Regions from separate parts of the Lysinibacillus sp. FSL K6-0232 genome, predicted to be linked through region 1. Evidence: riboswitches for the same ligand, from Rfam matches in the RefSeq annotation. Region 1 holds a riboswitch; each other region holds the start of a gene.
The links. A riboswitch is a leader RNA that binds a small molecule or an ion and turns the genes downstream of it on or off. The one in region 1 is predicted to bind cobalamin.
Positions count from the first base shown of each region.

Region 2: it holds a riboswitch for cobalamin, as region 1 does, so the genes downstream of both, MHB42_RS09395 (ABC transporter substrate-binding protein) here and MHB42_RS12710 (DUF4430 domain-containing protein) in region 1, are expected to answer to the same signal.
Region 3: it holds a riboswitch for cobalamin, as region 1 does, so the genes downstream of both, MHB42_RS11430 (energy-coupling factor ABC transporter permease) here and MHB42_RS12710 (DUF4430 domain-containing protein) in region 1, are expected to answer to the same signal.

Region 1 is NZ_JBBOYW010000001.1:2,605,369-2,615,831, forward strand. It holds gene MHB42_RS12705 (S-layer homology domain-containing protein) at 1-1,989, opposite strand, end outside; gene MHB42_RS12710 (DUF4430 domain-containing protein) at 2,069-2,794, opposite strand; cobalamin riboswitch at 2,970-3,170, opposite strand; gene spoIIP (stage II sporulation protein P) at 3,443-4,285, opposite strand; gene gpr (GPR endopeptidase) at 4,384-5,400, opposite strand; gene rpsT (30S ribosomal protein S20) at 5,564-5,812, shown strand; gene holA (DNA polymerase III subunit delta) at 5,912-6,922, opposite strand; gene MHB42_RS12735 (YqzM family protein) at 7,087-7,224, shown strand; gene MHB42_RS12740 (DNA internalization-related competence protein ComEC/Rec2) at 7,256-9,571, opposite strand; gene MHB42_RS12745 (ComE operon protein 2) at 9,540-10,115, opposite strand; gene MHB42_RS12750 (helix-hairpin-helix domain-containing protein) at 10,202-10,463, opposite strand, start outside.
Region 2 is NZ_JBBOYW010000001.1:1,923,184-1,933,646, forward strand. It holds gene MHB42_RS09385 (translation factor GTPase family protein) at 1-1,900, opposite strand, end outside; gene MHB42_RS09390 (IS1182 family transposase) at 2,106-3,560, shown strand; cobalamin riboswitch at 3,885-4,073, shown strand; gene MHB42_RS09395 (ABC transporter substrate-binding protein) at 4,202-5,185, shown strand; gene MHB42_RS09400 (precorrin-3B methylase) at 5,204-5,881, shown strand; gene MHB42_RS09405 (S9 family peptidase) at 5,929-7,914, shown strand; gene MHB42_RS09410 (class I SAM-dependent rRNA methyltransferase) at 7,963-9,159, opposite strand; gene MHB42_RS09415 (alpha/beta hydrolase) at 9,222-10,139, opposite strand; gene MHB42_RS09420 (dihydrofolate reductase) at 10,273-10,463, shown strand, end outside.
Region 3 is NZ_JBBOYW010000001.1:2,333,593-2,344,055, reverse strand. It holds gene MHB42_RS11445 (energy-coupling factor ABC transporter ATP-binding protein) at 1-45, opposite strand, end outside; gene cbiQ (cobalt ECF transporter T component CbiQ) at 42-815, opposite strand; gene MHB42_RS11435 (energy-coupling factor ABC transporter substrate-binding protein) at 821-1,093, opposite strand; gene MHB42_RS11430 (energy-coupling factor ABC transporter permease) at 1,096-1,842, opposite strand; cobalamin riboswitch at 2,074-2,258, opposite strand; cobalamin riboswitch at 2,461-2,641, shown strand; gene MHB42_RS11425 ((2Fe-2S) ferredoxin domain-containing protein) at 2,782-3,153, shown strand; gene cobJ (precorrin-3B C(17)-methyltransferase) at 3,158-4,825, shown strand; gene MHB42_RS11415 (sirohydrochlorin chelatase) at 4,841-5,740, shown strand; gene cobK (precorrin-6A reductase) at 5,737-6,498, shown strand; gene MHB42_RS11405 (precorrin-8X methylmutase) at 6,511-7,170, shown strand; gene MHB42_RS11400 (cobalt-precorrin-5B (C(1))-methyltransferase) at 7,170-8,303, shown strand; gene cbiE (precorrin-6y C5,15-methyltransferase (decarboxylating) subunit CbiE) at 8,278-9,480, shown strand; gene cobI (precorrin-2 C(20)-methyltransferase) at 9,473-10,180, shown strand; gene cobM (precorrin-4 C(11)-methyltransferase) at 10,180-10,463, shown strand, end outside.

The DNA.
Region 1 (10,463 bases):
ATCAGCTACACTTCCACTCCATGCAAATCCCCCGCTATTTTGAATTTCCTTAGATAAAATATGCTGAATTAATTTATCCCGCGTTGTTGTTGCAGTTGCAGGTAGTTCAAACCCCCATGTATCCAGTGCAATTAATGAATAAATGGTTGCGTTTATTCCTTGCCCTGTAATAAAGCTTAGATCTGCTAATCTATCGACTAAATTATAGCCAGCAACATCTGTCGGGTCTTTTCCAATTGCTGTAAGAGCTATAATAACGCGAGCCCAGTCTGTTGCTTGCTTATCTATTTCACCATTCGTGGCTTTTACATGGTTTACAATATTACGATAATATTGATCATAGTAAGTTGCATACTTCGCAGAATGATCACCGCGAGCCAATGTTATTATTGTCCATTCGTACCCATAACTAGGATTGTTTAAATTTTTTGTTAAATATTCTGCAACAGCGTTATATGTATCAACTGTTGGCGGCTGTAATTGTATAAGACGCTTTTGTAAAGCCTCTAGCTTAGCATAGTTTGTTACTAGGTCTTTATGAATCGCTAGTAATTGGTCATAGGCTTGTTGAGCTTCAAATATTTTTAGATAATCAGCCCAAATAAGTTCTTCTACAGAAGGAAGTGCATCAATTTTGGCAATAACTTGATTAATATCGCCCTCTGCATTAATTATTTTCTCCTTTTCAAGGAGGTCATTATAGTTTGATACTTTTGTATGCAGATTATTAGGATCTTTTATCTTCTTCAAGCCATCATATGCATCTTTTGCTGCTTTTAATTGATCTTTTACTAAGGGGCTATTAATATCAATAGCATCAATTAATAATTCAACATATTTAACTTCTTTATCAAAAAGTTCCTGTTTATTTGTTACATAATTAGTAAATGGCAATGTTATATTCAGCGATGGGGGCAGATTCGGGTCAGCATAGCGACTAATTATGTTACTATATTTTTTTCTTGCATACTCTAGTTGCTCTTTTATTACTGGATTGATTGTTAAATCTTCTATTTTAGGTAGTACATCGATAGCAAGAATGGCATATTTAACTTCTTTATATGCCAAAGTATGATCAAATGTTTCTATTCTTAGATCTGTTGGTTTCCAACGATCAGATTGACCAAGATCGAAAAGAGATAGGTACACCTTACGAATTTCATCTAGCTTAGCACTAAGTTCTTCATCTAAAGCTGTTATCTGATTAACAGGAGGAGTGTAGTTGGCTGGCTCTTCCATATATTTGATAAAATATTCAGTAGCTTTCTCTAGTAACACACTAGTTTTATAAGGTGTTTTGTTTAATATATTTCGATTTGATTGGCTTAGCGCTTTTTCTTTCTGTTTAATCGTAAGCAATTGCTGATAGATCGTTTCAGTTGGCTCTAATTCATCAGGCAGTGCGATAATTAAATCGATTATTTCCTTTACTGCCTCTGGAACAACGTGGGCTTTAATTGTTTTAGATATCGCACCTATCGTAACAGTAATTTCTGTATCTCCAATAGCAATGCCTGTTACGAGCCCGTCACCATCAACTGTCGCAATGTTGGGCTTGCTTGAAGACCATACAACTGTAGCACTATCATCTGTTGTTGTGTTAGTTACAGTAAATGGATATGTTTCTCCTTCTAATAATAATAAAGGCTCCTCTGTATTTAGCTGAATCTCACTAACTGAGAAGGGCGCAAATTCCATTGCATCATTTAGTGGTATAGGATGCTCTAGTTCGGCTTCATTCTCAGATTCTATAGGATTATCTAGTTCTGCCGAATTGTCTAGTTCTGTTTCATTATTAGATTCTATCGTATTATCTTGCTCTGGTGAATCATCAAGTTCAATATCGCTAATATCAGTAGTATCTTCTATAATTGGATCGAATATTTCTCCTTCAAAATGCTGTGCTTTTACAGCGATGGATGGAGAAAATAGCGACAATATTAAAATAAAGATAACTGCTATATGTAGCTGCTTTTTCCATATAGCCATGTAAAGTTCACTCCCTCTATCAAATAGTTAAATACTGACAAGATGGAAGAATTCACCTTATCAGTATTAATTTACCTAGCTATTGGACGTCCACTTCAAGTGGCTCGCTTGCTGAATTACCAAATAATGCGTTAGCAGAGGCTGTAATCGTAATAGTGCCTTCTTCCGCTTGACCTGCAAATGTAATAACAGCTTGTTGGCTTGTATTCACAGTAACAGACTGAGCTGTTAATGCTGTTGTACCCGTGTCAATTGTCCAATTTGCTAAATTCGAAGCAGTCCCCGTATTCAATAAATCACCAGTTAAATTTACCGTAACAGATGGATTTATATCATCTACAGCAACTGTGCTCGGCGTGTTTAGCTGAGCCCATGTAGTGTAATACACATGAACTTCATCATTCGGAGCTAATACGTAAGCACCTAAGCCAACTGTTGGGCTAATATCATTTACTGTATATACCCAGCCATCCCAGCCATTTAAGCTCCCTGCAGCCAGTCCATCAATTGATTCAAGGTATGGCCCATACACAGGATGAACAGTTACTACATAGGGTTTGTTATTGTCTTGTAGTACTTGTTCTAAAAGCTCTAGCGCCGTTGTCCCTGCTTCAACATCCTCAATTGTTTCTGGCACAATAGTTGTACCGTATAAACCATCAATAGATAATGTAACATCAAATGTTGTTGCTTGTTGTTCTTGGTTTACAGGCTGTAATACTGCGGCACTTGCTGTTGGTGATACAAGCGAAACTGCTAAAAGCAGGGCAAACGCTAATTGCCACCATTTCTTGAAAATCTTCATTTGCAAAACCTCCTATTTTATTATTTCGTGAATGTTCTTGCTATTAACTCGAAAAAGAAAAAGATGCTTCTCCCAAAAAGGGGGGAAGCATCTAATGGAAAACAGAAAAAAGGCGTAAAATACAGTTTGCCTGTCCGTCTATTTGCCGTAAGTTCTCCTAGCTTCCGAAGAGAGTTAATACGATGAAATAAAGGCAGGTCTCCTGGCTTGTGTATCCTAAAATCAGCACCTTCCCATCTACTGGAGGCATTTTTCCTCGTTCGACAGTGGTATTACGCTGTAGTCATCTACACTTACAGTTGCGGAAACAGCTTCGGTTTTGCACCGAATTCCCTATTAAGCTCTATAAAAGAGCACCTTTATTCTGCAATTGCTATTCACTTATTAGAAAGTATAGCACAAATTCCTTATTTTCAAAATATTATAATAAAAAAGAAAAAATGTTGGAAAAGTTTACTTATATTTCACCCTTTTGTAGCGATTCTATTCATTAGTGACAGTATAATAATCTTTTTGATTAGTAGAAACGTACATAGTTGTTTTTTTAATACACCTATAAAAAATGGCTTACACTAAGTAATTAACCGAAAAAAGCCAGTGGCGCAGTTAACAGCGCGGCACTGACTTAATATTCCCTTTACTATATAGTTATTTTTTTGTATCATTAACAAATGCTTTGGCGATTGCCTTTCCTAAAACAGCAATTGTACGATTGACCTCTTCCTCTGTGTTACCAATGCCACCGATTTCTACAATCATCATTTGCTTCGCTAAATCTTGATTGTAGCGGCCATCAACGCCATCACCACTTTTGGAAATAACGCCTTTTGATATTTTTGGCACAATGGCATTTAATGTGGATGATAGGCTTTCAGCATAGGCAGTATTCCAGCGGAAATTTGCATGCTCTGCACCAACAACGATTGCAATTTTCGCGTAGTTTTCACCATTATACCCAACTGTTGTAAGATCATGTTTTAATGAATCACGATGTAAATCTAGTATTAAATCATAGCTATTTGTTTCTAAATGCTTACTTAAATGTGGTCGCATCACATTATAGGATTCATGATAGCCCTTGCCTGCTTGCTTTAACTCTTTCATCACATCTACATTTAATACGTCCGTTTTCAAGCCATTGACATTAAAATGATTCACAATCTTATCCTGCATGCTTAAAATATTAATTGTTTCATGAGAGGTCGCTATCTTACCACTTGCAGCTTTCACGATTGGCTCATATGCTTCATGTGAATGCGTAAACAACACTAACACTTTAAAGGGATCAGCATCTGCTTCAGGCTCTTTTGTTTGTTCAAGCGCATTTTGTTCAGCTAAATTGGTAGCGGCAAACACGACTTGTTTATCTTCTGGTTGTTTCGTCGGAGTCGATGCTTGCTTGTTGAACGGAAGTTGCCCAGCAATGACAGGTAATACGAAAAAGAACAATAATATACCAAATGACCATTGTAGTTTTTTTAGCAAAGTCACACCCTCCTCCCCTTATCGTATGGAGGGGGTGTGGCGTTTAGAACGAAAAAATTTTTCTTGTTTTTCGCATAAATTATAGTAGCTTTAGACGATTGTTGTTATAAATCGCTTGCCCAATTCATTAGCATAGAAGCGACTAATTTTGCATAGCGATCAACCCAATAATCTGCTTCTTTTGGCGTTACCATTAGCTGCATACGTGTGCCTGCAAAGGTTTCTTCAAACAGTTGCTGACGTTCTTCTCTTGACCATGTTGCCCATTCTCCAAAAATAGGCTGTACTAAGGACATGTCCACCTCCTGCTGAATATCTGGCTGCCAAGAGGATAAGGATAGCTTTGAAGAGGGTTTATTGCGCTCAGCTACACGAGCAGCTATTGAGCGCAGCATTGTTTCTACAGCATCCGCAATTAAAACAGGTGCATCTACCACTGTTGGGATACCAATGGCTGTCACAGGAATACCAAGCATCTCATAGGAAATTTCTTGTCGTTGATTACCTACCCCTGAGCCTGGATGGATGCCTGTATCGGTTAATTGAATTGTTTTACATAATCGATCACTTGCTCTTGTAGCAAGTGCATCCACTACAATAATTAGCTTTGGTTGTAAACGTTCGGCAATAGCCGCGACAAACTCCCCTGTTTCATAGCCTGTTTGCCCTGTTACTCCCGGCGCATACATAACAAATTTATCGTCAATGACATCTAAGCTATGCAGATGGTCAATCAAATAGGGACCTATTGCATCGGGTGTGATGGTACGATTTCCTAAACCAACGATTAAAATTTTATCGTCTTCTTGCCAAGCAAGTGCATCATGCATTTTTTTGAAATTCACAAGCAATTCCTGCTCAAGTTGTGCAAAGCCATCTTGATCTTCTAATGTCAGTGTCGGGACAGAAAGTGTAATATATTGACCTTCTTTTTTGCCAATTTGCTGTTCACCTTCCGCATCCACCAGCACATCTGTAACTTTAACACGACCAGCATTCCGATCTTCTATTTGAATGCCACTCGATTGTTTAAGCTTATCTTTTTGCTCTTTCGTCTGATGGACAACGACCTCTTCTGATTCATCAATTAAATCTGTTCGTTGCCAGTTTACATTTTTCATACAGCTCACCTCAAGCTGTAGTTTGTTCAAACTGTCAAGTAAATATTCTTTGCATTTATCTATTGCAATTTGGTCAGGCGTTTGTTAAAATGATTTTTGTTGTATTGACACAAGAAATCAATGAGAAGTTATCATCTCGTACCTAATTTAGGAGGTGAAATAGATGCCAAACATTAAATCTGCCATTAAACGCGTAAAAGTGAACGAAAAAGCTAACATTGCTAATTCTCAAGCTAAGTCTGCAATGCGTACTACAGTGAAAAAAGCTGAAAATGCTATTGCTACTGACGCTGAAAACAAACAAGAACTTTTACAAGCAGCTTACAAATCTTTAGATAAAGCAGCTTCAAAAGGACTTATCCACAAAAATGCGGCGGCTCGTAAAAAGTCTCGCCTTGCTAAAAAAGCATAATCATGTAAAAGACCAACTACTTGAAAAAAGTAGCTGGTCTTTTTTATCTTGGTTCAGTAAATTCATTTTGGATCGAAAGCGAAGCGTCAGCGTAATTAATTAAAGCTGACGCAATAAAAAAAGTTCTAAATAGCGCTCACGATTACCACCTGTCGATTTAAGCTGTAAATCAACCTCAGCCAATTGATACAATGCCCTTAGTAAGCTTTCTTCTGAGGGCCGATGACGCTGCTCAACCATTAGCTTAACACGGTATGGATGGATTTTTAAATTTTTCGCAATTTGCTGTGGATGGTAGCCCTTTTTTAATAAGTAAAATACATTCGACATCGTTCGAACATTGGAGGCTAGCAATCCTACAAGCATAATTGGCTCTTGCTTTTGGCGCAATAAATCATGATAAATCGTTAAAGCACCGACAGCATCATTTGCTAAATAAGCATTGAGCATTTTAAAGGCATCCTCTTCCAATGTTTTTGCTACTAACTCCTCCACTAGTGGGGTCGTAATTTCGCCACCCTCCCCTAAATAGAGTGTTAGCTTATCAATTTCCATTTGTAATTGCAGCATATTTGTCCCAACCATTGCCACAAGCTGTTCAATCGCATCCTGTCTAATCGTATTACCCGCTGCCTTGACAATACTCTGAATCCAAACAGCTAAATCCTGCTCCTTAGGCGTTTCTGCTTGAACATATAGAGCATGTGCCTTCATCATTTTTGTGACTTTTTTTCGTTCATCCAATTTTTCATAGGGGGCAATAAACACGGTAACGGAAAAATCTGATGGATTGGTTAGCCATGCTTCTAGTCGCTTCACATCATGATCTATTTTTTCCTTGCCCTTCTCTGCTGCCTTTAAAAACGAAGCATTTTTAGCAATAATAAGCTTGCGTTCGGAGAAAAAAGGAATGGTATCTGCTTCATCTATTACGACATCAACAGGCACCTCATCCAAATCGAATATTGTCATTTCCAGCTCTTCCTCTGGCCCCAGTGCTTCCTTTAAACGTTTGATTGTTTCATCTATAAAATAGCTTTCTTCACCGACAAGTAAATAGACTGGTGCAAGCTCTCTTTTTTTGATTGTATTCCAAACCGTTGAAATCATAATTTTCCCTCCATCTAGCAATATTATCAGTATACATGATTTTATCGTTTTTGTGACTTTGACCGAATTGTGTCGATTCATTGCTAGACATTGAAATCTCCTTTTCAATATAGCTTTTATGCACAGGTTGTCTTATAATAAATAACAGAATTGGAGGGATATCAATGAATCCATTTGAAGGAAAAAACATTCAATGTCGACGTAACGATGCAATTGATTCTGGTGTTGGCTTCGGCGTATCATTTGGCGTTTTTACAGTTATGTTTATTATTGCAATTATCGTAGAATTTGTATCACAATAAACAAACTTATCCGTGAAGAAAAAGGCCTTTGTCATTGGACAAGGTCTTTTTCTTTCGCTGTCACATGCCATTGATTATCACGAATGCGAATTTCAATCGTACCATCAATACCCGTTGTTAATGTTGCTAAATTTCGACTCACAAAGCGCTCGACTATGTCTGGATGAGGATGACCATAGCGATTATGAAGCCCTGCACTAAATATCGTTAATTGAGGCTGTAATAGCTCAATAAAAGACTCAGAACTCGATGTTTTACTACCATGATGGCCTGCCTTTAACAATGTTATCCGACGTATTCGCTGACCATAGTGTTGTATAAGCCGCTGCTCACCCTCTGCCTCTAAATCACCTGTCAGCAATGCTGTAAAACCTTTTTGTCGCATCAATAGCACAAGGGAATCATTATTTCCCTCATACATAGTATCTTCTGGCCATAAATAAGAAAAATTTGTTTCCCCTTGCTGCCAGCCCATACCCTGCATCCTCTCCTTTACAGCAACACGCTGCTTTTTAGCTTCCTTCAATAAATCTGCCATAATAGGCTCGGTAAGAGAGCTCGGTGTTACATGGATTTCATTCATAGCAATCTCTTGTAATATTTCCTCTGCCCCTTCCACATGGTCTGCATCAGCATGTGTCACAATAAAAATATCAATCGTTCGAATACCTTTGCCCTTTAAAAATGGTACAACAACCTGCTTCCCTATCTCATAAGGCTGATCTGCCTTTTTCCACTGCTCTTGCTCAAAGCGCAGTACACCACCAGCATCAATGACATAGACCGCTTTGCGAAAAGGTAGCTCAATCACAATGCTATCTCCTTGCCCAACATTTAAAAATGTAATTTTCGTATCTTTGTATAGCATAGGAAATAGCTGAATTCCTATAATTGGAATTGCCAATGTACTAATGAATTTTCTATACTGCTTTGTTTCTAAAAAATAAAAGCCCATAAGTACACTTAACATGGCTAAAGCAATAAGCCAGATAGGTGGTCTACCCGGCGACCATAACTGAAATGGTAGCTCCTGTATAGCAAAAATCATCTTGGTTAGCCATGTGCGTAATGGCTCATAGACAGCAAATAGTCTATTGGCTAGTGGCAACGATACATACGTTACACCTAATGCCACAATATTCAAAGGCAAGATCACAAAGGAAAACAGTGGGACAAAGATAATATTCACTAACAATGACGAAATGGAAAGCTCATAAAAATGATAGAGCAATAGGGGATAAACAAGAAGCTGACAAACAAATGTAATAAGGAAGGAGCGTATAAGCCAGTTCCTTATCTCCTTTAAAATAACACCTGAATAAATAAGACTAACTGTTGCTAAATAGGAAAGCTGAAAGCCAATTTGAAAAATAACACCCGGCTCAAGCAAAACAAAGCCTATAACGCTGATGGCAAGTGCATCATCCATAGCAATTGCCCAGTTGATAGCGCGCAATATCATGATTAATTCAACAACAGAAACCGCACGCCATACAGAGGGTGCACCTCCTGCAAGAACTCCGTAAAGAGGCAAGAGCACCATTAATGCAATTGTTGCTAGTTCTTTGCGCACACCTAATCGCAACAAGCTTTCAAAAAACAACCAAGATAACAAGGCTACATGAAGCCCTGAAATTGCAAATAAATGAGTAATACCAAGCTTCTGATAGGCACGTTGCAAGTCCTCATCCACCTGATCTTGTAAGCCAATCAACAATGCCTGTGCCTCCGCTACAAGTGATGCAGGAAAAGTTCTTTCAATATGCATGTTAATGCTATGTCTAAGTGTGGCAAGAGATGTACGAATGGAACGCTGTTTCTCTATATACGTCCACTCGTGAATGTCAACAATACCCGTTGCTCCTTTACTCACTAAATAGTCCGTCATTGAAAATGCATAAGCATGTGCAGGAGGATTAGGCTCAGATAGCTCACCCTTTGCAAGAAAGGTCATACCTGCTAATGATAGCTGCTCATAAAAGGCTTTCTCCTGCGCTGACGTAAATGTATAAACAATATAAAGCTTGTCGCCATTAGCTGTTGTAGCAAAACCGCGCAGCTTTTGACCTTTTATTTTATAGTCGCTTGTCCATGTTAAAGGGAAGGTTGACGGAAGAGGGGAAGATTTTTGTAACTGATAGGTTACAAAAAATAGATAGGCTAGTAAACCACTTATAATGACCAATAGAGCAAGAAAACGGCTTTCTTCCTTCCATATAAGCCATAATGCTAAAAGAAGTAACAAGATAAGTAGCCCTGCTGCCTTGTGTGCCGCTATGGACGCTACAAGTACAGCAAGTGCTACAAATATCCATTTATGCTTTAATGCCTTTACCAAATAATGCACTCACCCTTTGCTCATAGGGCAACAATTTTTCTGCTGACACACCACTCTCACGTAGCTCTTGTAGCATATCTGTATACAAGGCTAGTTTTTCATCGCTTAAAAAATCAATTTTGCGCTCGTCAAATGGGACATGTACAACCTCTACCCCTGCTTTTGCCAATAGCTCTTGAGCATATGGATTATTTTTATAATCTGTTGCATAATACACACGCTCAATCCCAGCTTGAATAATTGATTTTGTACATGGCAAACAAGGAAAATGCGTCACATATAAATCTGCCCCTCTTGTTGGCGTACCATATTTAGCACATTGCAGTAATGCATTCATTTCAGCATGTACTGTACGCACACAGTGATTATCCACCACATAGCAGCCCTTTTCAATACAATGCTCATCGCCTGTAATAGAGCCATTATAGCCGCCTGCAATAATACGTTTATCACGCACTACTGTTGCGCCTACTGCTAGCCTTGTACATGTGCTACGTAATGCGAGTAAATGGCTTTGTGCCATAAAAAATTGATCCCAAGTAATTCGCTCCATATGACTACCTCCGAAAATATCCAAGTTAAGTGCTTGTTTTCTACTCTAGTGTAGCCCTTTTGGAAAAGACGCGTCAATATCACTCGTTACTTTACGGTAATCAAATCCTTGAGCTTTTCAAAGGTTTTATCACCAATGCCACTAATGTTCTTCATATCCTCAATCGTTTGGAAGCTACCATTTTCCTCTCGATAAGCGAGAATGCTTTGAGCTTTAGACGGACCGATGCCAGGCAATGTTGTTAATGCTGCTGCATCTGCTTGATTGATATTGATTTTTTGCTCCTTACTATTACTCTCCGTCTGTGCTGTTCCATGTACAGGCATTGTTAAAATAGCAGAAGCAATG
Region 2 (10,463 bases), 680 kb from region 1:
TATAGTCAGGGTCAGCGTTTTTATCGTAGCCTATTTGAGCGATAACTTCCTCTGCATTATGGCAAACATCATAGCCATCAAACTGAAGCGACAAGGCTCCTTTGCCATTTGTATAGGCAGCAAAAGTAGTGCTATAGCCCATCAAGGTGGCAACGGGTGCACGTCCTGTTAAAATAGCATCTGTTTCTGTTAAAATAGGGTCATGAAATGTACCAGCCATTTGTTGGATATCTGTCATCATACGACCGATGAAATCCTTGGAAGCCTTCATTTTAAAGCGATAGTAAGGCTCCAGCAAAATATTGTGTGCTTGCTCTAGCCCTTGACGCAATGCCCGGAAGGTTGCCTCGCGAAAATCGCCACCAGATGTATGTTCATTGTGCCCGCGACCTGTTAACAGCGTGAAATGAATATCTGTAACAGGAAAGCCCGTTAATAAGCCGTGATGGTCACGCTCAAATAAATGCTTTTCTACAAGGCGCTGGTTGCCTACCGATAAAGCATCCGCATGGCAGGCATTGCTAAAGGTATTGCCTGTGCCACGCGCATTGGGCTCCATCAATACATGCACCTCTGCATAATGCTTTAATGGCTCAAAATGCCCATAGCCTGTTACTGTATTTGCAATGGTTTCCATATATAAAATTTGCGGAGCGCCAAAGGACACCTCCAGCGAGAAGCGCCTTATCAATACATCAACAAGCACCTCCAACTGAATAATGCCCATAATATGGACATGAATTTCTTGAAATTTTTCCTGCCACACAACACGTAAAGATGGCTCCTCAGCTTCCAGCAGACGAAAAATCTTTAGTACCTCCTTTATATGCTGATCGCCCTTATACTGAACCTTCGCCTGTAAAGTAGGCATAAGCTCATAAGGCTGTGTATATGCCGTACTGCCGATTTGCTCACCAATTGTAGCGGCACTCAGCCCTTTGACAGCGAAAATTTCGCCAGCCTCGACCTGCTGAACCGTATCAAAGCGACTGCCGTTATAAAGACGAATCTCCGTAATTTTTTCGGTAACCTCTCCAACTGTCAATTCATCACGAATATGTAGTGATCCCTGTAAAGCTTTTAGAAAGGTTAAACGCTGATGCCCGTCATGACGAATTTTAAAAACCTCTCCTTGAAACGGTGCATCCTGCTTAAAGTGAGTAGCCGTTAATAGCGGAAGCTGTGCCAATAATTCCTGAATGCCTCTATCCTTTAAGGCAGAGCCTATAAAGCACGGAAAGGCACACTCGTCTTGAATCATCGCCTGTAGCTGTACAAGGCATTGCTCACAATCCAGCGTGTCCTGTAAAAAGGCATCCAGCAATTGCTCATCACGCTCAGCAAGCCACTCCATTATGCTGCTTGATACATAATTGGCTTGCAGCGGTTCATCCACCAAGAGGACATGCTCAGAGCAATCCTTACGAAGCTGTGCCATTACTGCCGCTACATCTGCGCCTTCACGGTCAATTTTATTGATAAAAAAGAAGGTTGGCACATGGTACTTGCGCAGAAGCTGCCAGACGGTTTCGGTATGTCCCTGTACGCCCTCCACAGCGCTGACAATAATAATGGCATAGTCCATCACACGAATGGCACGCTCCATTTCAGGGGAAAAATCGACATGCCCTGGTGTATCAATGAGCGTATATGTATCCTCGCCTAGCGTGAAGCGACCTTGCTCAGCAAATATGGTAATACCGCGCTGTCGCTCCAGCTCGTGATTATCTAAAAAGGTGTCCTGATGATCGACACGCCCTCGTGCTTGAATACTATTTGTATGAAAAAGCACTTGCTCAGAAAGAGGGCACTGAAAAAGTCCCTCAGGCACAAGTGAGAGAGTACAGGAACGAATATTCGTTCCTGTACTCTCTTTTTCTTCGATGCCGTTGATTTCCATTGCGGCGGACGCGTTTCGCGGGCACGGCTCCAGCCTTCTCCCTCGCTTTGCTCAGTCCGGGTGCTTCCGCTCGTGCTGTTCCCGCAGAAGTCGCCGCCTCCATTCCAATCAACTGGGACCACTTTCATCACTAGAAGGGTTTTCCTCTCGTATAATCTCACAAATTTCCTGTATAATTAAAGGACTAATAAAAGGTGGTGCGACCATGATTTCTAAACAGGAAACATTCAATTTAAGCCCGTACATGGCGTTGTACGATTTAATTATTCCAAAGGACAATATGCTTCGCCAAATCAATGAACTTGTGGATTTCTCATTTATTCTAGACGAACTAAAATCGAAATACTGTTTAGTTAATGGCCGTAACGCGATTCCACCGATTCGCATGTTTAAATATTTACTGTTAAAAGCGATTCATGACCTGTCGGATGCCGACCTTATCGAACGTTCAAAATTCGATATGTCCTTTAAATATTTTTTAGATATGGCACCAGAAGAGGAAGTGATCGACCCCAGTTCCCTGACAAAATTCCGTCGACTCCGTCTTCAAGATATGAATTTATTAGATTTACTGATTCAGAAAACTGTTGAAATTGCTTTAGAGAAAGGACTACTCCTTAGTAAAATGGTGATTGTCGACGCTACCCATACAAAAGCGCGATATAACCAGAAAACGCCCAAAGAATTTTTACAGGAAAAATCCAAAAATGTACGTAAAGCCGTGTATCAACTAGACGAAAACATGGTCGGAAAATTCCCTGAGAAGCCTGCGTCAAATGAAGTCACAGAAGAATTAGATTACTGTCGTCAAGTAGTTGAAGCAGTCGAAACACAATCAAAGGTTGCACAAATCCCGGCTGTGAAAGAAAAATTAAATGTTTTAAAAGAAGTGATAGATGATTATGAGAATCATTTAAGCTATTCAAATGATCCGGATGCACGTGTTGGCCATAAGTCAGCAGATTCTTCTTTCTTTGGTTTTAAAACGCATATTGCGATGAGTGATGAACGTATTATTACAGCAGCGGTTGTGACGACGGGTGAAAAAAGTGATGGGCACTATTTACAAGAGTTGGTAGAGAAAAGTAGAACTGCCGGCATGGAAATTGACACGGTGATTGGTGATGCCGCCTATTCCTGGAAAGAGAATTTAGTGTATGCAAAATCGGAGCAGTTTCAGTTAATTTCAAAGTTAAATCCAGTAATCACAAATGGCAGCGGACAACGGAAAATTGAATTTGATTATAACAAGGATGCGGGTATGTTTGTTTGTCCAGCGGGGCACATGGCAACTCACAAAAGACGTACGGGCAGGAAAACCCTGAATCAAAGTTTAACGTTTCATTTTGATATTGAAAAATGTAAAGTTTGCCCGATGCGAGAGGGCTGTTATAAGGAAGGGGCGAAAAGTAAAACGTATAGTGTAACGATTCAATCCGATACACATCAAGAACAAGCAGCATTCCAGGAAACAGCCGAATTCAAAGCACTTGCCAGCAAACGCTATAAAATCGAAGCGAAAAATAGTGAATTAAAGAACCCACACGGCTTTAAAACAGCAAAATCGGCGGGTTTATTTGGCATGGAAATTCAAGGAGCCACGACGATCTTTGCGGTCAATCTGAAACGGATACTCAAACTACTGAGTGAAAAAGAGTAGGAAAAAAGAAAGAAATAAGGCACCTTCCATTCAAAAACGAATGGAAAGTGCCTTATTTTTGTTTGAAAAACTAATTCATCGTAAAAAATGTAAGTTTTTCAGTGCCCTAGCTCAGAAAAGGTAGTTTTCCCTGCATCTACATGTGCAAGCACGCCAATTGTTTTATACATGATAAATCCTCGTTTCCATTGCTTTTTTCGTTTTGTAATCAAATACTATCATATAATATTCTGCCCTTATGTCGAAATAGTGCTAAGATAAGTATGATTATTTATTTATGCATTGCCATAAAAATATTCTTCTGCTAGTCTATCAATAGTATGAATAATCATAAAACATATTGGTGCAAATAGCATTTGTTATTTGCTTAAAAGGGAAATCGGTGCAATTCCGATGCTGTCCCGCAACTGTAAATGGGGAGTCTATACAATATGCCACTGTAGCATTGAGCTATGGGAAGGCGTATAGATGATGAACCTAAGCCAGGATACCTGCCAATATGGATGGATGAACTACGAACCACGAGGATGGGGATAGTGATAAAGGTTGACGAACCATTTTTTCACTATGCTACTCTCTTGGTGACAAGAGGGGTTTTTTTATGCCTTCTTGCCATTTTTATAGCAAAGGAGAACAGGAACATGACAAAATGGAAAAGTAGTTGGCTTGTGTTAGTCATTGCCCTTGTAGCGATGTTAGCAGCATGTAATACGGAGTCAGCAGAGCAGGAAGAACAAACAGAGCCAGCAGAAGCAGCGGCAACGGAAGTAACGATTGACAATAATGATACAACGCAAACCTATAAGGAAGCACCAACAAAAGCGATTAGCTTAAATCAGCATGTGACAGAAATTATGCTAGCGCTAGGCTTAGAGGATGCTATGGTAGGTACGGCTTACTTAGATGATAAAATTTATGAGCCATTGCAGGAGGCATACGAGAAAGTGCCTGTTCTATCAGACCAATATCCAACAAAGGAGCAGGTCATTGATGCAGAGGCAGACTTTTTATATGGCGGCTGGAAAAGTGCCTTTGGCGAAAAGGGAGTTGGCACACCTGAGGAGCTGGAGGAGCTAGGCATTCATACGTATTTACATACATCTTCGAATATGACAAAGCCAACATTGGAGGATATTTTCACAGATATTCGCAATGTGGCGAAGATTTTCCGTGTGGAGGAGCGCGGAGAGGCATTGATTGAGCAAATGACGAAGGATGTAGATGCTGTTCGTGCGAAATTACCGCAGGAGGGCGAAAATTTACGTGTTTTAGTATTTGATAGTGGTGAAAAGGATGTGTTCACGGCTGGTCAAAACTTTATGAATGAGCTTGTAACCATTGCTGGCGGTCAAAATGTTTTTGGCGATGTGGAATCAGGCTGGACAACTGTATCGAAGGAGGATGCAGTAGACCGAAATCCGGAGGTGGTTGTTGTTATTGATTATGGTGAAACAACAGCCCAACAAAAAATAGACTTCTTAAAAAATGATCCAGCATTAAAGGAAATGGAGGCTGTTCAAAATGATCGTTTCGTTATCCTACCACTATCAGCAGCATCTGAGGGGGTACGTGCAGCAGAGGCGATTGAAATTTTAGCAAAGGGCTTCTACCCTGATAATTTTTAAGAAGGAGCCGCCAGACAAATGAATGCATTTCAGAAAAATATACCTGACCAAACCTTTGAAACATTGAACCGTCAAGGTGACTTTACACGTTTAGTTATTAGCCCAGGTATTATTAATAAGCATTATACACCTGCACAATTTCAAACGATTGCAGAGGTTGTTGGGGAGCAGGGTGCGATTAAGTATTCGACATCCTATAGCCTATTATTAGCCATTCCAACAAGCGATGTAGAGGAAGCGATTCATACGTTACAGCAGGCAGGGCTGTATAGTATGCCTGCGGGAGCAATTGTAGCGATGAAGGCCTGTGATTTTTGCGATGGCGACAAAATGGAGGCAGCGCCAATTACAGAGCAGCTCTATCATACATTGGAGGGCATGACAGTGCCTGCAAGAGTGCGTGTCAATATCAACGGCTGTGCATCTGCCTGCTATAATGCGGTCTATGATGATATTGGACTTGTTTACCAGCAGGAAAGCTTTGATGTCTATTTAGGCGCAGTGCCAATGGGCGCAAAGGCACAGGCAGGCACATTATTTGCCAAAAGGGTAGCAGTGACAAGGATTGAAGCGTTTTTACAGCAGATTATTCAGCTTTATCAGAAGCATGCACGCCCAAATGAGCCCTTTTATAAATTTTACCGCCGAACAAAGTCGGACGATTTTTGGCAGAGCCTAAGCAGGAATAATAATTAGCCTGTCGAAATATTATAAGTGAATACTTATGATAAAGGGGCAAAAAGATGACAGCAAAACAAGGCATTCAACCACAAGACCTATATCACTTAAAATCGGTATCTGCTCCACAGCTATCGCCTGATGGTACAGAGGTTATCTATATAGAAACAGTGATGGATGAAAAGAGCAACGACTATATATCTCATTTATATTATCTTAATTTACAAGCTAAACAGCCACAGCAATGGACATTTGGCGAGGCGAAAACAAGCGCTCCAGCATGGTCACCAGATGGCAGTCATATTGCATTTGTATCTACAAGAACAGGCAAGCCACAAATTTTTGTATTGGCAAAGACAGGCGGGGAGGCAAGGCAAATAACCCATTGTAAGCATGGAGCTACCTCACCTGTCTGGTCGCCATGCAGCAAAAAAATTGCGTTCTCGGTTAAGCTTGGTCAAGAGGATAGCATTCACGATCAGCCTGAAACAGATAAACAGCAGCAGGAGCTAAAGCCGCTGGAAGTGAGTGCTATGAAATATAAATCAGATGCGGCAGGCTTGTTAGATATGGAGCAATTTACGCATATTGCTGTTGCTCATCTTGAAACAGGTGAGCTGGAGCAGCTAACAGCAGGAAACCATCATTTCCACCTTGATACATGGTCGCCAAATGGGCAATACTTGACATATATCGCTGATTTATCAGAGGATCAAGATTTTTCATTTAACAATGATATTTTCTTATTGGATGTAGCGACAAAGCAGACTCAGCAGCTAACAGCAGAAATAGGCACATTTTATCAAACTTCATGGTCACCGAACAGTCGCTATCTTACGTTTCTTGGTAGCAAACGCGAATTTCAAAATGCTACACAAGCAAAGCTATGGCTATATGATGTAGCACAGCAGCAACTGACATGTATAACAAGTGACTTTGATGCGCCGATTGGTGACTTAATGATTGGCGATTTTCTACAGGGCGTTGTAGCCCCTCGTGTGCAATGGCTGGAAGATAATCACAGCTTTTATTTCCAAGTGACAGACCAAGGCAGCACAGCGATTTATTTTGGTAATCTTGCAGGCGAATTATATCCAGCTATTTTGGATGACCAATATGTTTATGGCTTTTCACTGGATGCTAAGCGCGATAAAGCCGTTGTCGCCATTAGCACGCCAACAAATCCCGGCGATTTATTTTATATTAATTTACAAACGGGCGAAAAGGAGCAGCTTACGGCGGTAAATCAGGAGTTTTTACAAGCAAGAGCCTTAGCTGTGCCTGAAGCAATTGAATTTGAAGGGGCAGAGGGCTGGAGCGTTCATGGCTGGCTGATGAAGCCGATTGGCTATCAAGAGGGCAATAAATATCCACTTATTCTAGAAATTCATGGCGGCCCACATGCGATGTATGGCAACAGTTATTTCAATGAATTTCAGATTTTAGCTGCACAGGGCTTTGCTGTGCTATATACAAACCCGCGTGGTAGTCATGGCTATGGGCAAGCATTTGTTGATGCTGTGCGTGGTGATTATGGCGGCAATGATTATCAGGACTTAATGGCAGCGGTGGATTATGCACTGGCACACTTTGATTTTATTGATCCAGCTCGTCTTGGCGTGACAGGTGGTAGCTATGGTGGCTTTATGACGAACTGGATTGTTGGACATACGAAGCGCTTTAAAGCTGCTGTTACCCAACGCTCAATTGCAAACTGGATTAGCTTTTATGGTGTGAGTGATATCGGCTATTATTTTACAGACTGGCAAATTTTTGCGGGGCTAGAGGATATTGATAAGCTATGGCATCATTCACCATTGAAGTATGTAAATGCGATAGAAACACCGTTATTGATTTTACATGGGGAAAACGACTATCGCTGTCCAATTGAGCAGGCAGAGCAATTATTTATTGCCTTAAAGCAGCGCAAAAAAGAAACCAAATTTATTCGCTTCCCAGCAGCTAATCATGAGCTATCGAGAAGTGGTAAACCATCACTAAGAATCCAGCGCCTCACGTATATCCGTGATTGGTTTGTGGATTATTTATAAACAAAAAGGACGTGTTTCAAATGGCTTTTGAAACACGTCCTTTTCTAGTTAGCTAAGCTTTTGAATAAAAACAACCTTTAAGTAATTAAATTCAGGGTATTCACGCGGGACGCGGAAATCCTTTGGCAAACTATGCTCTTCCATGATTTTATAGCGCGTATTGGTCGCTTGAAAGGCTTGGTCAATAAAGCCTTTAAACTTTTTCATACCAAAGCTGGCATTATTCGTTGAGGCAACAATAATGCCATTTTTCGCTGTAATGGCAATGGCATCCTTGAGTAATTTAGGATAGTCCTTTGCAGTGGAAAACGTCATTTGCTTTGTACGAGCAAAGCTTGGTGGGTCTAGCACGACAAGGTCAAATTGTAGCTCGTGGCGCTGTGCATATTTAAAATAATGAAAAACATCCATTACCTTTATATCCTGCGCCTCATAATCGATATTATTGACACTAAATTGCTCAATCGTTTTCGCTAAACTGCGCTTCGCTACATCGACACTCGTTGTTTGAAGCGCGCCTCCTAGTGCCGCCGCTACTGAAAATGCGCCTGTATAGGAGAAGGTATTGAGCATATTTGTCTGCTTCGCATAGCGCTCACGAATCGCCAATCGTACATCACGCTGATCAAGAAAAATTCCTGTCATTGCGCCATCGTTTAAATGCACAGCATAGGTCATACCATTTTCCTTCACCATAATAGGGAATTCACCCGGTATGCCCATAACAAAATCATCCTGCTCCATATACTGTCCCTTGCCATCAAAGCGCTTTTTCTCATAAATCGCCTCGTACTGAACCGTTTCAGCCAGCGCCGCATAAATCATGTCCTTAAAGCAATAAATTCCCTCGCTATACCAGCTTACCATATAGTAGCCATTAAAAAAGTCAATGGTCAAGCCGCCAATGCTATCTCCCTCACCATTAAACACACGAAAGGCTGTTGTGTCGTCATTGTTGAAAAATGCTGCACGATTCTCAATTGCCTTTTTCAATTTTTGGCTAAAAAAAGCTTGATCAATCGCTTCATTGGCATCTGTTGTCAGTACCCAGCCAATGCCTTTATTTTGGATACCGTAGTACCCTGTCCCAATAAAGCGCTGATGCTGGTCAACGAGCCTTAGCAATGCACCCTGCTGCGCTGGGAGCTGGCGTACATCCACGGCATCCTTTGTAAGAAGTGGGTAGCCCTTTTTTAATGGATTAGCAAAGGGCTGTTTAATTTGTAAAGTGATTGTTTGTGTCATCATGTCATCCTTTAAAAAGCATTTTGCCTTATTATCGCATTGTTTGAGCAGGATGGCTAAAGTTATTTCAGAAACTGGGCAATTTTTTCAACCGTATCAATTGTCGCTTCCTCAAAATAGGTCATTTTACTAAAATAGCTATGGATTAAGCCGTGCATCGTGATATGCTCAACGGCAACACCTGCCTGTGCCAGCTTTTGTGCATAGGCATGCCCTTCATCGTAGAGTACATCCGCATCCGCCGCAATAATCAGTGTTTTAGGAAAAATGCTTGCATCCTCAATTAATAAAGGCGAAATTAGCGGGTCTGTAAAGTTTTGCACATCTGTATAATGGTGGGCAAACCATTCCATCCCTTGCTTATCCAAGCCATAGTTTTCACCATAGGCAGCATAAGAGGCTGTGGAAAAATCCAGATGAACAACAGGATAAATCAGTGCCTGTGCATGGATAGCTGGTCCATTTAATACAGCAGCTAAATAAGTAACAACCGTTGCCAGATTCCCCCCAGCACTATCACCAGCAATCGTAATTTTCGTCGCATCACCACCCAGTGCCTCCAGCTGCTCCTGCACCCATAATAAGCTATCATAGGCATCATAAAGTGGGATTGGGAAAGGATACTCAGGTGCTAGACGATAATCGACGGATACAACAAGTGCCTGTGCTTTCTCGGCTAATAATTGACAGCCTGCATCGACAGAATCCAAATTGCCATAAACCCAGCCGCCTCCGTGGTAAAACACAATCACAGGGAGCTTTTTGCCAACAACAGGCGTATAAATGCGTGCAGAAATTTGTGCGCCATCACGCACGGTAATCGTTTTATCCTCAATAGCTGCAAGCTGTGGCTTCTGTGCGGATTGCCACGGTGCAACGGTGCGCATCGCTCTTGCTTGCTGTGGGGTGCACTGATAATAAGGTGTATTCGTATTATTTGCTTGAATGAATTGGACTGCTTCATCTCTTAATTTTGTCATGGTCATCCATCCTTTATTTCCATTGTTTGTTTCTATTATAAACTAATCTTATAAAATTACTAGGATTTAAATTAAAAAAATTTTAGTATCACGCAAAAATATGGTTATAATAGAGTTTGACTGGAGGGATAGCATGATTTCTTTAATTGTAGCGCACGACCAACATTATGTTATTGGCTATAACAATGATATGCCATGGCATTTACCCGGTGATTTGCAATATTTTAAACAGAAAACGATGGGCAAGCCAATGATTATGGGGCGCAAAACATTTGAATCCATTGGACGTCCACTGCCCGGTCGCCGCAATATTGTCATTACACG
Region 3 (10,463 bases), 270 kb from region 1:
ATAAACATGGGACAGATGCTCAAGCTCAAAATAATTTGCTGTCATCTAACAAAACCTCCATATATGATGAAGAATAGAAAAATAGCTGCCATGCCTAACCAATTTTTCTTGCGATAAGCGCCCGCTTCCTGCCAATAAACAGCCTCGCCACCACGTGACTGCATGGCATTGTTCAGCTCTCGGCTACGTTGAAACATCTCTACAAATAATGCTGCAATAAGCATGGAGATAGAACGTAGCCATTGCATTGGGGAATGATAGCCAAGACGTGCTTGTTGGGCAACATAAATATTTTGCATGCTCGCTAAAAAAAGAAAAATAAAACGGTAGGTTAGCTCTACTAATTCGACCAATAACACAGGCAATCGCCATTGTCGTAAAACATAACAAATACCGTTAACCGATGTTGTTAAAACTAAAAAATATAAGCAGCTTATACTACCAAGCACACTAAAAAATAATTGCTGTGCTGATGTCATACTTGCTTGCCCAATAAAAATGGTCCAATGGCTGAAGGTAACAGACCAAATATGAGCAGGTAAGACATGGGTGGATGGTGTCATGGAGATTAAAATGGCTATAAGGCTAGTGAATAAGAACAAGCATGGTAAAAGTAACAGCTTTCCATAATAGCTTAATGGGATTTTTGCGCCAACAATGATAAAAGCACTCATTACAAAAAATGTAATGAGTGAAAGCTGTTCATCTTTGAAAAGAAGGGATAATAACAATAGCCCTAATGAAAAGGTCATTTTTTCTAGCGGATGAACAAGCGCTAGCTTATTCAGATAAGCATACTTATCAATGAATAGCATAGTCGTTAGCCCTCTTTATGCTTGCCGCGCATATAGCCGATAAAATAGCCAATAAAGCCCGCACCAATCGCTGCTTGTAGAACAAATAATAAGCTTTCAATTTCACCACTAGGTGGCTCCCATAAACTTTCAAACCAAGGCTCATAGTCTTTGTTAATGTCACCAATCGCTGCTTCAGCTTCACCATCAGCACCACCAAACTCTGCGCCCTTTTGAATAAAGAGGGGAATAATCGCTAACAGAACAACAATAGCTACTAGCAGTAAGTTACGTTTCATGTCTAGTGCGCCTCCTTTACTGAGAAAACACGTAAGGCTTTTAATTCGCTAAGATTATATTTTTTCAAGAAATTCATCACAATGACGGTTAAAATCCCTTCACTAATGGCTAATGGAACTTGTGTTAATGCAAAAATACTTGCGAACTTTGTAAAGGATGCGGCGAAGCCACCAACCTCTGAAGGGAAGGCAAGGGCTAGCTGTACCGAAGTGATAACATATGTGCCTAAGTCACCGAGCATCGCAGCGCAGAAAACTGCTAGAGAAAAGGATAATCCTATTTTTTGTGCTCCTTTAAAAGTAAAGTAAGCGATAAAAGGTCCTACAATCGCCATTGAAAAGGCGTTTGCCCCTAATGTTGTCAGACCGCCATGTGCTAACAGCAGAGATTGGAATAATAGCACAATTGTGCCAATAACACTCATGGCAAGCGGGCCAAACAAAATGGTCCCAAGTCCAACACCTGTAGGATGCGAGCAACTTCCTGTCACTGAAGGGATTTTTAAGGCGGATAATACAAACGCAAAGGCTCCTGAAAGCCCTAACACCATTTTTGTTTCAGGGTTGGCATCAATGGTTTTTCGAATGGAACGCAATCCTAAGACAATAAAAGGGATAGAGATAATCCACCAAAAAATAGCCCATTCAATGGGTAAAAAGCCTTCCATAATATGCATAGCAAAAGCTTGCTTTGGCACTATTAAGTATGCCAATAAAAAATAACTACATTTCCACCAAGAAAACTTCAATATTTTTCCTCCTCACGATGAAATAGATTGCAAGAATAGTGCGTGCGAAGAAATTCTTTGATGCGTATTTAGACTTTTGCATGATCCCATAAGCATCCTGTTGCTCGCTAAACAGGACATTTGACTGAGCCCATACAAAAAGCACTTCTCCGCTACAGGAAAAGTGCACGCTAAAAAAAGGCAAATAATCTATTTATCTGCTAAGTCGCACACCTATCCTCGTAGGCTGAAACGGTCACGTATTTTTCGGCAGGTCTCCTGGCTCTAGTTCACTGCTTTATAGACCTTCCCATCCGTTGGACAGTGGCGTTTTCTATAAAACTCCCTATTACAGTGGCGGGACCGCGTCGGATTTACACCGACTTCCCTTTTAAGTAAAATAACAAGTATTTTACACCGAAAAAAATATAAAATTGTGAGATTTCACGACAAAGTGTAACATGAATTTCTATAAATATGCTATACTTTTTATAAAAAATTTTGAATGAAGGCGCAATGTTGAAAATTCTGATAAGCGAAACTGATAAATTTATCACAAATTATTAAAGAAATATTGAAATTTTAAAATAATAAGCTATGATAAAGACAGTTTTCTATTCAATGGATAACGTTAATAATTTCATATAAACATCAATAAGTGCTCGAATATTCGAGATAATAGGGAAATTGGTGAGAATCCAATACAGCCCCCGCTACTGTAATAGCTGATGAAATCACAAAGCCACTCGTGCAAACTGGGAAGGCGTGAAAGTAAAATGAAGCTTAAGTCAGGAGACCTGCTTAGTTGATTGTGCATGCAAACTTTTCGGAGGGAGAAGTTGAAGCAAGAGCGGGTACCAGTATTTTATTCGTTTTTATCAAGCTTCTATAAAACCTTTACTCTCCATGAAGAGTAAAGGTTTTTTCTTTTCCAAAAAAGCAAATGAAGGGAGCAATTAGATGACAACATGGAATTTAGAGGGGATGCAAACACATCTCTTTATTTGCAACGGTAGTAGCTGTATGAAAAAGGATGGGGAGGATATTACACAAGCCATTCGAGATGAAATACAGCGACAAGCACTTGATAAAGAAATACATACGACAAGAACACGCTGTAATGGACGATGTAAGGATGCTTGTGTTGTCATTGCCTATCCACAAGGCAATTGGTATCGTGTGCCATCAACAGAGCATGCGAGAGCACTTGTACAAGATTTGCATCATGAAGCTTTATACAAGGAGCATGTCTTTTCATTGCGTGAGGGGACATTACAGCGCACAGCACAGACAACGGCCATTAAAGGGATTGAAAAGGTGAAAGAGAGGTAACAGGATGGCACAAAAAGGGAAAATTTTCGTAGTGGGCTTTGGACCTGGAGATTTTAAGCATATTACGACACGTGCTGTAGAGGCATTGCAACAAAGTGATATGATTATCGGCTATAAAACCTATGTAGAGCTTATTCAAGATTTAGTCAATGCCAAGTCAATTATTAGTACAGGTATGACAGAGGAGGTTTCACGTGCACAGGAGGCTGTGCGTCAAGCAGAGGCTGGTAGTATTGTTTCGGTGATTTCCAGTGGAGATGCCGGCGTTTACGGGATGGCTGGTTTGGTGTATGAAGTGTTAATTGAGCTGGGCTGGACAGAGGCAACAGGCATTGAAGTCGAAATTGTTCCAGGGATTTCAGCGATTAATTCATGTGCTAGTTTACTAGGAGCACCCATTATGCATGATGCTTGCACAATCAGCTTAAGCGACCATTTAACACCTTGGAATTTAATTGCAAAGCGTGTAGAGGCGGCAGCGATGGCAGACTTTGTCATTGCACTCTACAATCCAAAAAGTGGACGTCGTACAAGACAAATTGTGGAGGCACAGCGCATTCTGTTAGAATACCGTTCACCTGATACACCTGTTGGGCTTGTGAAAAGTGCCTATCGTGAGCGTCAAGAAATTACGATGACAACATTAGCAGAAATGCTAGAGCATGATATTGGTATGCTAACAACTGTCATTATCGGGAATTCTTCGACATTTTTCTATGATAATAAAATGATTACACCGCGTGGCTATCAGCGCAAATATACACTTGGTGCAGAGAAGCAGCCATTGCGTCCACATCAACGTTTGCGTGAAGAAAATGAACCTTGGGCAATGAACCAAGAAACAGGAGCTGCACGAAATGATTTTGCTGCTGACCCTAATGCAGGACGCTTTATTAAACCCAGTGTAGCCGCTGCGCCAAAACCGAAAAAAACAGCATTGGAAATGGCTACAGCGGCACTTGCAATGGTGAAAGGAACAAGTGCAATACAGGCAACGCCAAAGCTTGTCCAGCAAAACATTGAATCCATTTTTGAATTAGCTGTAAGCCCGGGTGTGGCTAATAAATTTTTTACACCACAGCAAATGACAACATTGGCAGAGGTCGTTGGTGAAAATGGCACGATGGAATATACACCAGAGCATCAAATCCATTTAAAAATTCCAACAACTGAGCCTGATCGCATTACCGAAAAGCTACAGGCAGTAGGCTTTTTACTAGCGCCTATTGGTGATGTTGTGACATTGAAGGCTTGTGATTTTTGCTATGGTGAAAAGGCAGATTCAATTCCATATGCAGAAGAAATTCAGGAAAAGCTAGGTGGCATGTCCTTGCCGAAAACATTAAATATTGGCTTTAATGGCTGTGGTATGGCTTGCTATCGTGCTGTGTTTGACGATATTGGCATTGTATACCGCAAAAGTAAGTTTGATGTTTTTATTGGGGCAAAGCCAGTGGGTCGTACAGCACATGCGGCACAGCCTGTTGTAGAAGGCTTGGAGCCAGAACAACTGATACCGCTTATTACAGAGATTATTGAAGAATATAAAGCAAATGCTCATCCAAATGAGCGCTTGTTTAAATATTTTAAACGTGTGAAAAAGATACTACATTTTACGTATCAGGATATGTCTTCCAAAATAAAAGTAGAGCCAGCTCCATGCGGCGACTAGTGAGGAGTAATAGAGATGAAAGCAATTTTATTTGTCGGCCATGGTAGCCGTTTAGCAGCAGGAAATGATGAGGTACGTACATTTATCGAGCAAATGACACCGCGTATTGATCCACAATTTTTAGTGGAAACGTGCTTTCTTGAATTTGCCTCACCGAATATTGAAGAAGGAATTACAAACTGTGTGAAAAAAGGGGCAACAGAGGTTCATGTCATTCCGATTATTTTACTCCATGCAGGTCATTCTAAGCTCCATATCCCAGCAGAAATTGAGCATGCACGCGAACATTATCCAAACGTTACGTTCACATATGGTCAAACAATTGGTATTCATGAAGAAATATTTGCGATTTTACAAGATCGCCTAGCAGACATTGGTTTTAGTACGGAAGAGGAGCAGCAGGATACAGCCATTTTATTAATTGCACGAGGCGGTAGTGATCCAGAGGCAAATGGTGATTTTTATAAAATCACACGACTACTATGGGAAAAGCTTCCTGTCAAATATGTGGAAAGCGCTTTTATGGGAGTAACAGACCCGCGTGTTGAGGAAGGCATGGAGCGTTGTGTCAAACTAGGTGCTAAAAAGATTACGATGCTGCCATACTTCTTATTCACAGGCATTTTAATGGAGCGTATGAAGGGAATGTGTGAAAGCTTTAATGTGCAATATCCTGAGTGTGAGATTCAAATTGCCGATTATTTTGGCTACCATGAACGTCTGCAAAATGTGTTATTAGAGCGTATTGAGCAGGCTGTTAATGGGACATCAACAGGCATGCAAGATTTAGAGAATTACCGTGCCTATGCGGCAGTACATGGACATGCACATCATCACCATCATCATGACCACGAGCATGGACACGATCACCATCACGACCATGACCATCATCATGCAGAGGAGCCTGTCAAATGATTTTCATGTTAGCAGGGACGAGTGATGCAAGAAACCTAGCCCTTGAATTGCAGCAGGCAGGGTATCCTGTCACAGCTACGGTCGTTACCGAATCAGCAGCCACTAGCCTTGCTGATGCTGGCTTGCCGCATTTAATCGGTCGGCTCACGGCTGACGAAATGGCAGCGATTATTACAGAGCAGAACTATCAATTAGTAGTAGATGCCTCACATCCCTTTGCGGAGGAGGCATCTAAAAATGCGATGGCAGCGGCAGAGCAGGCACAGATTCCATATATTCGCTATGAGCGAGCTCATGAACATTATGCCCATCCTTTAATTACTGTTGTAAAGGATTATGAGGAGGCAGCTCAGCTAGCTGCAGAAAAACGCGGTGTCATTATGCTAACAACAGGAAGTAAGACACTCGCAACCTTTACAAAGGTGCTTCACGGCTTAGACAATACAAGAGTGATTGCGCGTATGCTGCCACGACTGGACAATATGGAAAAATGTGAGGCGCTCGGCGTGGCACAGCGAGATATTGTGGCCATTCAAGGTCCATTTTCAAAGGAGTTAAATGAAGCGCTATTTCGTCAATATGGCGTAACATTAATGATTACGAAGGAAAGCGGCAAGGTTGGCTCAGTGGATGAGAAGCTAGAGGCGGCGCTTGCTTGTAATATTGAAACGATTTTAATTGCCAGACCAAATATTCAATACGGCCAGCAATATTCAACATTTGAAGATGTTTTACAGGCTGTACAACAAACACTTTAGGAGGCATTTTTCATGGATTTTAAAACAGATTTCAAACCATTAACAGTAGACCCAGATAAAATTTACGATTATAGCTTTTCTATTATTGCGGAGGAAATGGGTGAGCATGATTTTTCAGAGGATGAATGGAAGGTTGTGCGACGTATTATCCATGCATCAGCAGATTTTGAGCTAGGTCGTAGTGTTATTATTACACCGGGCGCTATTGAAGCAGGCATCAAGTCTATTCTTGCGGGACGTCATGTGATTGCAGATGTGCAAATGATTGAAAGTGGCTCTGGTAAGAAGCGCTTCCAAAAGCATGGCGGAGATTTACATTGCTATATTGCAGATGAGGATGTTGCGATTGAAGCAAAAAAACAAAATACAACGCGTGCCATTATTTCGATGCAAAAGGCAGCAAAGCTCCATGAAGGCGGTATTTATGCAATTGGTAATGCCCCAACAGCATTGCTGGAATTGATTCGTTTAGTAAAAGAGGGTCTAGCAAAGCCTGATTTAATTATTGGTATGCCTGTTGGCTTTGTATCAGCGGCTGAATCAAAGGAAGAGCTGCTGAAACTTGAAGGCATTCCATATATTACGAATGTTGGCCGTAAAGGCGGCAGTACAGTGACGGTAGCCGCATTAAATGCCATCTCACTTTTAGCGGACGAACAGGCGAAAAAATAATGGAGCGCAAGCCAAAAAAGGACCCCAAGGACATGCGTCACGGTTACACAACGGGAGCCTGTGCAACTGCGGTAACAAAGGCCGCATTGCTCGCTTTAATTACCAATGAAGAGCAGGAAACAAGCACCATTCATTTACCAATTGGGCGAGATGCAACCTTTACCATTGAAAAATGTATATTTGAGCAACATGGAGTTAGCTGTGAAACGATTAAAGATGCAGGTGATGATCCTGATGCCACACATCAGGCACTCATTGTAAGTACAGTGAGCTGGGCAGATACACCAGGCATTCATTTAGACGGGGGGATTGGTGTCGGGCGAGTGACAAAGCCCGGCTTGCCAGTGCCTGTTGGACAGGCTGCTATTAATCCTGTACCACGTAAAATGATTTTTAGCACTGTACAAGGTGTGTTGGATGAATTTCACATTACAAGAGGCGTGAATGTGGTAATTTCTGTACCAAAGGGTGAGGAAATTGCGAAAAAAACATTAAATGGACGGCTTGGTATACTTGGAGGCATCTCGATTTTAGGCACTAGGGGAACTGTTGTGCCTTTTTCAAGTTCTGCCTATATGGCAAGTATTGTGCAGGCAATTAGTGTGGCAAAAGAGGCTGGCTGTGACCATTTAGTTGTTACCACTGGTGGCCGTAGTGAAAAATTTGCGATGCAGCAATATCCACACTTACCAGAGGAAGCCTTTATTGAAATGGGCGATTTTGTTGGCTTTACCTTAAAGCATTGTAAACGCCTTGGCATGAAACAAGTATCACTTGTTGGCATGATGGGCAAGTTTTCGAAGGTTGCGCAAGGGGTAATGATGGTGCATTCCAAAAGTGCACCGATTGATTTTTCTTTTTTAGCACAGCTAGCAGCAGATAGTGGGGCAGATGAAGCAACGATTGCCGAAGTACGAGATGCCAACACAGCGTCACAAGTCGGAGAAATTATGATGGCAAAGGGCTATAATGCATTCTTTCATCATTTATGTGAGGCTTGCTGCTACTCCTCACTCCATCATATAAAGGGCGGTCTAACGCTTTCCACATCGATCTATTCGATGCAGGGACAATTACTAGGAAGGGCTGATAATATTGCATCGATCGATGAAGTTAATTGGGATCGGGGATAACGGATTAGCAAGCTTACTACCACAATATCTTCAATGGATTGAGGATAGCGAGGTGCTTGTTGGTGGTGAACGTGTTCTCGATTTTTTCCCAGCTTATACAGGTGAAAAGATTGTTATTAAAGGCGGTCTTTCAACACTTGTTGAACGCTTAGCAAATGAAACAAAAAAAACAGTTATTTTAGCATCAGGAGATCCGTTATTTTATGGGCTTGGTGGCTATTTAGCGAAAAAGCTTGAGATAGAGGTGTATCCGTATATAAGCTCTGTCCAGCTTGCCTTTGCAAAGATGGGTGAAAGCTGGCAGGATGCTTATGTAGCAAGCATTCATGGACGCTCTATGAAGGGCTTGGCACAGCGCATCGATGGCAAAAAGAAAGTTGCACTGTTAACAGATGCCGATAATAGCCCAAATGCCCTTGCTCGCTATTTAAAGCATTTTGGTATGTTGGAATACCGCGCGTTTGTGGCGGAAAATTTACAGGGTGAAAACGAAAAAAGTGGCTGGTACTCGCTCGACGAAATGGAAGTTACTCATTTTTCGCCTTTAAATGTCGTGATTTTAAAACAAACAATAGCACCGAAACGCTACACACTTGGGATTGATGATGAAGAGTTTTCACAACGTAAGCCAGATAAAGGACTTATTACGAAGAAAGAAATTCGAGTTTTAAGTTTGCAAGCCATGCAGCTTCAACAGAATAGCATTATTTGGGATATTGGCACATGTACGGGTTCTATGGCGATTGAGGCAGGTAAGCTTGCACCTGAAGGACAAGTATTTGCAGTAGAAAAAAACGCACCCGATTTAGAAAACTGTCTCCAAAATCAACAAAAGTTTCGAGTCGATATAACGGCTATTCATAGCAAAGCACCAGAGGGTTTAGACAACTTTCCAGACCCTGATGCTATTTTTATCGGTGGCACTGGTGGTGAAATGGTTGAGTTATTGCAATTATGCTGTCAGCGTTTAAAGCAAAATGGGCGCATTGTATTAAATGCAGCGACCATTGAAAATTTATATAAGGCTGTGGAGGCGTTTAAGGCTTGTGGCTTTGCCGTCGAAATTTTACAGGCACAGCTTGCACGTAGTAAACCGATTTTAAATATGACACGCTTTGTTCCATTAAATCCAATATACATTATTTCCGCTTATCGAAAGGAAGAAAATCATGACTAATCTAGGTGTTTTATATGGCTTGGGCGTTGGTCCCGGCGATCCAGAATTAATTACAGTAAAGGCATTTCGCGTGATTCAAGAATCGCCTGTTATTGCCTATCCAAAAAAGCTAAGAGGTAGTAAAAGCTATGCCCATCGTATTGTCGATGTTTATATTAATCCAGAGGAAAAAGATATGCTTGGGCTTGTCTTTCCTATGACAAAGGATGAGGCTATCCTTGAGCGTGAATGGACAAAATCGGTGGAGCTTGTTTATGAAAAATTACAACAGGGCAAGGATGTTGCCTTTGTAACAGAGGGCGATCCACTATTATATAGTACGTTTATCCATATGATGAAACTGATGCAGGACAAGTATCCAGAGGTAGAAATTCGTACGGTGCCAGGAATTTCTTCATTCAATGGCTCCGCCTCACGCTTAGGCATTGCATTGGCAGATGGCGATGATCGTGTAGCGATTATCCCTGCCTATGACGATTACGAGGCAATGCGTGAAGCGATTGAAAGCCATGATGCAGTGGTTTTTATTAAAGTAGCAAAAGTGATTGACTTAATGCTTGAGGTGCTACGTGATTTAGATTTATTGGATAAAGCATCCGTGGTGACAAAGGTAACATCTGATGAGGAAGTCATTTGGGATGTACGTGAGCTAGATGGTGTCGATTTAGAATATTTAACATTAATGGTGGTGCGTAAATAATGAAGAAAATCTATATTGTCGGTGCTGGTCCTGGTGATCCCGATTTAATTACAGTCAAAGGCTTACATATGCTACAAACAGCAGACGTTGTCATGTATACAGATTCATTAGTGAGTGAAGAGCTAATTGCCAAAGCAAGACCAGATGCAGAAGTAATTCGTACGGCTGGTATGCATTTAGAGGAAATGGTTGCGGTAATGGTAGACCGTGTGAATGCAGGAAAAACAGTCGCACGTATGCATACCGGTGACCCTGCTATGTACGGGGCAATTATGGAGCAGGT